2 regions of the Microbacterium sp. NPDC058269 genome follow, and region 1 is predicted to be linked to the other one. Evidence: predicted binding sites of a transcription regulator. Region 1 holds the regulator's gene; the other holds the start of a gene.
The links. Region 1 encodes LexA, which represses DNA repair genes until DNA is damaged. Its sites were predicted from a motif close to TCGAACANNTGTTCGA; they were not measured.
Positions count from the first base shown of each region.

Region 2: a site for LexA is predicted at 1,848-1,863, ahead of ACFVWL_RS09685 (DUF222 domain-containing protein). Genes of this name have one in related genera too.

Region 1 is NZ_JBHVXT010000002.1:1,044,254-1,048,933, forward strand. Features, by position in the region: gene ACFVWL_RS13420 (S9 family peptidase) at 1-1,619, opposite strand, end outside; gene lexA (transcriptional repressor LexA) at 1,709-2,395, opposite strand; gene ACFVWL_RS13430 (LysM peptidoglycan-binding domain-containing protein) at 2,685-3,053, shown strand; gene ACFVWL_RS13435 (histidinol-phosphate transaminase) at 3,136-4,221, shown strand; gene hisB (imidazoleglycerol-phosphate dehydratase HisB) at 4,218-4,680, shown strand, end outside.
Region 2 is NZ_JBHVXT010000002.1:303,428-308,107, reverse strand. Features, by position in the region: gene ACFVWL_RS09690 (ECF transporter S component) at 1-351, shown strand, start outside; gene ACFVWL_RS09685 (DUF222 domain-containing protein) at 441-1,817, opposite strand; gene ACFVWL_RS09680 (serine hydrolase domain-containing protein) at 1,956-3,053, opposite strand; gene ACFVWL_RS09675 (acyl-CoA dehydrogenase family protein) at 3,162-4,325, opposite strand; gene ACFVWL_RS09670 (M15 family metallopeptidase) at 4,478-4,680, opposite strand, start outside.

The sequences.
Region 1 (4,680 bases):
GAACGCTCGATGTACAGCTGCTCGTACTCGGGGAGCGGGCCGACCAGACCGTCGATGTACGACGCCTCGAAGTCGTGGGTCTCTGCTGCCAGCATTCGCAGGTCGGCCACCCCGTAGCGGCTGATCCCTGCCGCGAAGGTGCCCCCGCGGACCAGCGCCGACAGCACCGTCCACCCGCCGGCCGATCCGCCGCGGATCGCGATGCGGTCGGGGTCGGCGAGTCCGGCGTCCGCGAGGCCCCGGGCTGCGGCGATCACATCGTCGACGTCGACCACGCCCCACTGTCCGTCGAGACGTTCGCGGTACTCGCGGCCGTAGCCGGTGGATCCGCCGTAGTTCACGTCGAGCACGCCGATTCCCCGGCTCGTGTAGAACGCGATCGCCGCTGATGCCGCGCCGGTCACGTGTGCCGTCGGTCCACCGTGCACCAGCACGATGTAGGGCGGGAGCTCGTCGTCGGACACCGTCGTCTCCGGGTTGGCGGGTGGATAGGCGAACGCGTGCACCGCGCCATGGGGGCCGTCGATCTCGATCGGCATCGCGGCGGGCATCCACAGCGGGTCGACCGGATCGCCGCCGCGCACCGCGACGACCTCTCCCGAGCCGACGTCGACGCACCACAGGCCGGCCGCCGCGCGTGAGCCGTTCCCGGAGACGAGCACGCGGGTGCCGTCGACGGCGTCGATGCTCACGTGGCCATCACCCGGGAGGTCGATCACGCTCACACCGCCGTCGGCGTCGATCATGACGACCTCGTCGCGTCCGTTGGTGCGGACGGCGACGATACGGCCGTCTTCGAGCGGCTGATACCAGCGGTTCCCGAGCACCCAGAGCCCGTAGCCCGTGTCGGCCTCGGAAGGGGCGTGTGGCCGCGCCGGGCCGGCGGCGACCACTCCGTCGAGGGCGACGAGGTGCAGGGCCCACCGACCTTCGGGGTCGTCGGCGAAGACCAGTTCCGTGTCACTGAGCCACTCCGGCTGCAGAGCCGCCCGGGAGGGAATCGTGTGCGGCGTCCCGCCGTCGACGCGGACGACCTGCACCCGCGCGCCCTCCCACGGCATCCGTCCCCGGTCCCAGGCGACCCATGAGACACGCGTCCCGTCGGGGGAGAGGGCGGGATGGGCGAAGAACCCGTCCCCTTGGACGACCACCTTGATCGCGGAGGCGTCCTCGGCGGCGGACCCGTCGAGCGGGATCTCGACGATCGCGCGGAGATGCGGCGTGGTCGAGAGGTCTTCGCGCACGGCCAGCAGTCGACCGTTCTGCACACGCAGACCTCCATGGGAGGGACCCGGCGCCGTGAGGGCGGTCAGGTCGCCTCCGCGGGTCAGACGACGGACCCGCTGGTCTCCTGCGTCGACGAAGTACAGGGTGCCGCGGTCATCGGCCGTCCAGGACCCTCCGCCGTACTCGTGCACGCGCGAGCGCGCATTCCAGGGGGCGGGGAGGATCTCGGCACCGGAGGAGCTCCGTACCGTCACCCGACCCTTCTCGGCCGGCACCGACTCGCCCCACCAGATCTCGGTGCCGACGAAGCGGGCACCGTCGATGCGCGGAGAGGAAGCGGCGACAGAGGCCGCGGAGAAGGGTGAGGGCCATGAACCGTAGGGCGACGACATGCTTCGAGCCTATGGGCCCAGGTGCCGCGTGCGCATACATCGAAGGCCCTCCCGGTATCCCGGGAGGGCCTTCGTCGTGTTGTCGAGCGTCAGACCGCGCGGAGCACGGCCACGATCTTGCCAAGGATCACGGACTCATCGCCGAGGATGGGCTCGAACGCGGAGTTGCGGGGAAGCAGCCAGGTGTGGCCGTCGCGTCGGCGCAGCACCTTCACCGTGGCCTCGCCGTCGAGCATCGCGGCGACGATCTCGCCGTTCTCCGCGCTGTTCTGGGAGCGCACGACGACCCAGTCGCCGTCGCAGATCGCGGCGTCGATCATCGACTCGCCGGAGACTTTGAGCATGAACAGATCACCCTTGCCCACCAGCTGGCGGGGGAGCGGGAAGATCTCCTCGACCTGCTGATCGGCGGTGATCGGCACGCCGGCCGCGATGCGTCCGACGAGAGGGACGAGCGCGGCGTCGCCGACGGGGGTCGCCACGTCTGCGGGGTTCTCGGTGCTGGCGCCGGGCAGGTCGATGAGCACTTCCATCGCCCTCGTCTTCCCGGGGTCGCGACGCAGGTAGCCGCTGAGTTCGAGCTGCCCGAGCTGGTGGGTGACGCTGGAGAGGGACTTGAGGCCTACCGCGTCGCCGATCTCGCGCATGCTCGGCGGGTAGCCGTGGTGCGCGATCGAGTTCTGGATGACCTCGAGGATCGCCATCTGCTTCGGGCTGAGGCTCTTCCGGCGACGCGTGCGCGGTGCCTCCGACTCGGGTGCGGAGTTCTCGCTCATGGTGCTCCTTAGGTGCGTGTTCCGACGTCCCTCTTCGAATGTCGGAGGCCCGTGGTGGGGTGTCCTTATCGAAACCGTATCCGAGAATCGGGCCGATCTGGAAGATCTGTTCGAGCGTGTCGGCCTATTTCCCGGTGTGGTTTCGAAGAATACTTGACAGATGTTCGAACTCGAAGATATATTCGGTACGTAGCTTCGCATTCACGGCTCCCGGCCGAGACGGGAATGCGAACGCTACGCCAACTTCCCCGGCAGCCTCACCGTTCCGGGACAGGCTAAGGAGCACCACATGAGCAGCATCGGCTTCAGCACCGCAGCAGTCATCCCGGCGTCGCCCCGTCCTTCGACGCGACTCCGACTGACGACGCGTGGTCGCGCCGTGCTGCTCGCCTTCGCTTCCGTGCCCCTCGCGATCGGCATCGCCTTCGCCGCTCTCAGCGGCGGCAGTGCGATCGCCTCGGGCGCAGACACGGCCGCCGTCAGTGTCGAGACCGTGACGGTCATGCCCGGAGACACTCTTTGGTCGATCGCCACCGGTGTCGCCCCCGAAGCCGATCCTCGCGACGTCATCGGGGAGATCAGCCGCATGAACCTGCTGCGCGGCGGTGAGCTCCAGGTCGGCCAGACGCTGGCCATCCCGGCTCAGTATGTGAACTGATCCGGATGTGAACTGATCCGGCCGTGGCGTCACCGCAGCAACTTTGCGTCATCGAGTCGGGGTGCCGCTTAACATGGGAAGGGTGACCCTCTCCCTCAACGATCTTCCGCTACGTGACGATCTTCGCGGACTGACGCCGTACGGCGCTCCGCAGGCGCCGCTTCCCATCGCGCTCAACGTGAACGAGAACACGCATCCGATCCCCGATGCGGTGGCGAGCGACATCCTCGACGATATCGCCGTCGCGATCCGTGATGTCAATCGGTATCCCGACCGAGAGTTCACCACCCTCCGCGAGTCTTTCGCCGAGTACCTGGGGCACGGGCTCACGCCCGAGCAGATCTGGGCCGGCAACGGGTCCAACGAGGTGCTCCAGCACATCCTCCAGGCGTTCGGCGGGCCAGGGCGTACCGCGTTCGGATTCGCGCCGACGTACTCGATGTACCCGCTGATCGCGCAGGGGACCGGGGCACGCTGGGTCGCCGGCACCCGTCAGTCTGACTACACGATCACTCCTGAGGAGGCAGCCGAGCAGGTGCGGGCGGCCGATCCTGACGTGGTGATCCTCTGCTCTCCCAATAACCCGACCGGCACCCCGCTCGGTCTCGACGTGATCGACGCCGTGTACGACGCGGCCAGGGGTATCGTGATCGTCGACGAGGCATATCAGGAGTTCGCGCCGCGCGACGCGGTCTCCGCCCTGACGCTGCTCGAAGGACGACCGCGGCTCGCAGTGTCGCGCACGATGAGCAAGGCCTTCGCCTTCGCCGGGGCGCGCGTCGGCTATCTCGCGGCCGACCCGGCGTTCATCGACGCGCTGCGACTGGTGCGGCTGCCCTATCACCTGAGCGCCCTCACCCAGGCGGCGGCCGTCGCAGCGCTGCGCAACGCAGACGTGATGCTCGGGATGGTCGAGGAGATCGTCGAACAGCGCGACCGCATCACGGCGACACTCGAAGCGCTCGGGTACCACCCCCATGAGTCGTGGTCGAACTTCGTGCTGTTCGGCGGCGTCTCAGACCCGAAGTCCACCTGGCAGCAGCTGTATGACCGCGGCGTGCTGGTGCGCGACGTCGGAATCCCCGGACACCTGAGGGTGAGTGCGGGGACCGAGGCCGAGACCACCGCATTCCTCGATGCCCTGGCCTCGATAGGATCGGCTTCATGAGCACCCCCGCACTGACCCCGCGCACCGCGAGCCGTGTACGCAGCACGTCGGAGTCCACCGTCGAGCTCGAGCTGAACCTCGACGGCACGGGGGCGAGCCGCATCGACACGTCGGTGCCGTTCTTCGACCACATGCTCACCGCCTTCGCGAAGCACTCCCTGACGGACCTGACCGTGCGGGCATCCGGCGACACCCAGATCGACGCGCACCACACCGTCGAAGACGTCTCGATCGTGCTCGGCCAGGCGATTCTCGAGGCTCTCGGCGACAAGTCCGGGATCTCCCGCTACGGCGATGCGCTCGTTCCCCTCGACGAGGCTCTCGCGCAGGCCGTCGTCGACATCTCCGGTCGTCCCTACCTCGTGCACACGGGGGAGCCGGCAGGTTTCGAGCACCACCTCATCGGTGGGCACTTCACCGGCTCGTTGGTGCGTCACTCGTTCGAAGCCATCACCTTCA
Region 2 (4,680 bases), 740 kb from region 1:
TACGGCTTCCGCAGCGTGCTGACCAACCTCTGGTGGGCGGCATTCACGGAGTTACCGTTCCTCTTCGTGCTCTGGCGCTATTGGGGCACGTGGATGCACTATCTCGGTGCAGTCGCGGTCGGCATCGTGTACCCGATCTCAGCGTGGGCATGGTTCGACCTCGGGTCGATGTCGCTCTTCGCCCAAATCGCGTTCTTCGCCGTGACGATCGCGAGCTGCGTTGGCGGCACGACCCTCGGCATCCTGATCGCCGACCGCCTGCGCAGGGCGGGAGTCGGTGCGACCGGTCTCGGCAGGGCCGGAGTCGGTGCGACCGGTGGCGACAGGGCCGGAGTCCGCAAGCACCGCTGAACCTTGCGAGCGCAGCCGCAGACGTCACGCATCGACGTCATCGCTCGCGTCGTCATCACTCGCGGCGTCGTCAGGCGGGCGTTGAGTCGTCAGGCGGCGATGTCGAAGCGTGCGCGCCCGCCGAGCCTCGGGGTTCGCGCGGGGTCGACATATCGAGGCGGGATGAACCACACCCGCCCTCCGCTCCCGCTCCCACTTCCACTTCCGCTCGCGGTCCCGCTCCCGGCAGCGTCGATGCGGATCTCCCACCCGTTGTCGTGGATGCGATGGTGACAGGTCTCGCACAGCAGCACTCCGTTGGAGAGATCGGTCGGCCCGTGATCGCGTTTCCACCAGCGGATGTGATGCGCCTTCGTCATCTCCGGTGGCAACCCGCACATCGCGCATCCCCCATCCCGCTCCACCAATGCCAGGCGTTGCGCCCGGGTGAACAACCGTTTCTCCCGACCCCAGTCGAGAATCTCACTGTCGCCGCCGAGAACACAGGGGATCACCCCACCCCCGGCCGCCATCCGCCGTGCGGCTCCGATACTGACCGGCTGATCGACACCGTCCACGGTCGCCGATCCGGTGCCGGCTTCCAGGTCGTCGAGGTCCATCCGCACGATCACGGTCGCTCCGGCCACCGGAACGCGCTGCTCGCACCCGAGCACGTGCGCGCAGAACACGGCGAGAGCATCGGCCTGGATCATCGGCACCGTCCGCCGATCCGCATCGGGCGCGTCCCCATCGGGCGCATCCTTGCGCGCAGCGAATGCCGCCGTCACGAACCCCCGGATCGCCGTCACCACCGGCGCCGCGGTCTCCACATCGAGCACCGCGTTCAGATGCACCATGCCATCACGCTCGAACAGCGACAACGCCCGCTTGCCACGCCGCTCTTCCTCCTTCGGCTCCAACCCATCCGGGTCGAGCCATGCTTCCACCCGGACCACGAGCGTGCGCACATCATCAAGCGCGAGCCCTGCCGCCTTCTCCGCCAGCATCCGCTCCCCCTCGGCGACGCGATCCACCCCCGCGGCAACCCGGCACCGATCGAGCGCCGCGATGATCAACGCCGCCGCCGGAGCACCCAGCGCACCCGCATCCAGCGCCGCACTCACCAACGGATACTTCGCCGGCAGACGCGCCCCCAGAAGATCACTCCGCGGGGCCGTCGCCTCACCCACCTTGACCAGACGCGACGCATCACCCGTCGACACCCCCGTGGCTACGGCGATCAACGTCGCCGGGTTGCGGAAGCCCTGCTGCTTGGCTAGGCTCTCAGCCCCGAGCTCCGGGCGGGATTCGCGGGAGATACACGCCGCCACCGAGACATGCACCGCATCCAACCGACGCCGCAGCACTCCGATCGACTCACTCACCTCGATCAACTGCTCACGCGACAGCTCTCCCGAGTCACCCGCATCCGACCACGCCTCATCGAGACGGGACATCGCCTCGTGCAACGCGGTCAGTTTCGACATACTTGACTTTACCGCGACCACGACCGACATTCGAAGCTGTGTTCGAATGAATACCGGTGCACCGGCATCCTGAGAACATCGAGCGACGCCTCGCCGGCAAGAGTGCGCCAGTCGGATGCCCCATGGCGCCGGAGAGCGTCACTGCACGTCGGCGAACAGCCCCATGATCTCCGGGCCCATCTCGACCTGACTCAGCACGACGCGATACGAGCCATCCGGATCGATCCAGAAGTCTGTCCCTTGCCCGCCCGACCAGCCGTAGCGACCCGCGTGCTCTCCCGCGGTCTGCACCGCGACGCCGAATCCCCACCCCGTGCCCTCCCAGAACCCCGGGAAGAAGCTGTCGTCGGTCTTCGCGCTCGACGACACCTGGTCGGTGCGCATCAGAGCGAGCAGTTCGGGGTCGATGATGACGTTGCCGTCATGCCGTCCCCCTGCGGCGAGCATCCCCGCGAAAGCCGCATAGTCGGCTGCGGTGGACACGAGCTCCGAATGACTGAGGTCGAACGGAGCGGGCGCGACGGAGAATCCCCCGGCGGCGGGCTCGATCTCGACCAGTGTCCCACCATCGTGGCGATACGCGGCGGGCAGCCGGTGCGCCCGATCGAGGGGCACCGTGTACCCGGTGTCGACCATGCCGAGCGGGGCGAAGAGGTCGCGTCGCAGATGATCTTCCAACGAACCGTCGACCACCCGCGAGAGCAGGATCCCGAGGATCCCGAAGGAGTGGTGGTACCGCCATCCGGTGCCGGGTTCGAATGCGAGCGGGAGCGTGGCGATCGCCTCCAGCCATTCCTGAGCCCCCATCGCGACCGGCTCCTGCCCCGCAGCCGTCCGGTTCCCGATCATCGCCTCCGCCAGCGGCGACGGAACGACCTGCACGCCGTACCCGGAGGTGTTGGTGAGCAGGTGCCGCAGCGTGATCGACGTCGTCGCGGGCTCGGCGACATCGAGAGGAGCATCCGGTGCGCGCAGCACCCGGCGGGCGGCGAGCTCGGGCAGCCACCGCTCCACGGGGTCGTCGAGTCCGAGCCGCCCCTCCTGCACGAGACGCAGGGCCGCGACCGCGAGGATCGGCTTCGTCATCGACTGGATGCGAACGATCGCATCCGCCGGGAGATCGCCGGCCGTGACGATCTCGACCCGCCCGCCCGGGTCTCCGTGCACACCGATGATCCCCGGAGCGGTGCCTCGCGCGACGTGGTCATCCAGGATCTGCGGGAGCGCGTGTGTCATGTCCTCGATTGAACCCGGCCGCACCGCCCTTGTCCACGCCTCGACGGCGATCCCGAGACGTGAAGAGGCCCCGGACATCGCATCCGGGGCCTCTTCACGATCATGGCGTCAGCGCTTGCCGACGATCTGACGGCCGACGAGGTCGCGCATGATCTCGTTCGTGCCGCCGTAGATGCGGTGCACCCGAGCATCGGTGAACGCGCGGGCGATCGGGTACTCCATGATGTAGCCGTAGCCACCGTGCAGCTGCACGCCGGTGTCGAGCACCTCCCACTCGCGCTCGGTGGCCCAGAACTTGACCTTCGCGGCGTCCTCGGCGGTGAGCGTGCTGTTCTTGTAGGCGAGCAGCGCGCGGTCGATGTACGCCCACATCGCGTCGGTGGTCGCCGCCATGTCGGCGAGCCGGAAGCGGGTGTTCTGGAAGTCGGCGATGCGCTCGCCGAACGCTTCGCGGTCCTTCGTGTAGGCGACGGTCCAGTCGAGGGCGGCCTGCGCGGCCGCGGCCGCGGCGACGCCGATCGAGAGACGCTCGAGCGGCAGGTTGAGCATCAGCTGGATGAACCCCTGACCCTCCTTGCCGCTGATGAGGTTCTCGTCGGGGATGAACACGTCGGTGAAGCTGAGCTCCGCGGTGTCCCAGCCGTGGAAGCCCATCTTGCTGAGCTTCTTGCCCTGGTCGAAGCCCTCCATGCCCTTCTCGACGAGCAGCAGGCTGAACGCGTCTGGACGGTTGCCCTCACCGGTCTTGACGAAGGTCACCACGACGTCGGCCGTCGTGCCCGAGGAGATGAACGTCTTCGCACCGTTGAGGATGTAGCCGCCGTCGACCTTCTTGGCGTTGGTCTTGATGCCACGCAGATCAGACCCCGCGCCCGGGTCGGTCATGGCGAGCGCGCCGAGCACCTCACCCGTGGCCATGCGGGGCAGCCACTTCTCCTTCTGCTCCTGCGTTCCCATGTGTACGAGGTAGGGCACGGCCAGGTCGTCCTGGATGCCGAAGGCACCGGCCAGCGAACCCGCACCGGAGGCGATGACCTCCTCCATGACGATCGTGCGGAAGCGGTAGTCCTGCAGCATTCCGGCGCCACCGAACTCCTCGGGGACCGACAGTCCGATCAGACCGGCCTCGCCGGCCGCCAACATGGTGGCCCTGTCGATCTCTCCCGCGGCATCCCACCGCTCGATCGCTTCGCCCGTCACGTGGCGCTTGACGAAGTCCTTGACCAGGTCCCGGAATGCCTCGTGATCCTCGTCGTAGATGTCGCGTTCCATGCCGTCCTCCTGAACGTCTCATGCATCGTTGCTCCGGCGATTCTATGTCGCAGAGGGAGTCGAGGACAGGACGTTGTGAGAATGCATCCCATAAACGGTGACACTGGGTACCGCGGTTGTCGGATGCCGCAACCGGAGCGCTCCTCCCCGATTCAGTGCGAGTAATCAGGGGCGGCGGGCAGCGCGAAGAACTCCTCGAGCGTGTGGAATCCGCCCTCGTGATACGCCGCGGCGAGGTCGACCCCGACATAGCGGAGGTGCCACGGCTCCGGCGCGTAGCCCGTGACCGGAGTGCCGACCTGCTCGTAGCGCACGATGAATCCGTACTCCCAGGCGCGAGCTGCGACCCAATCGC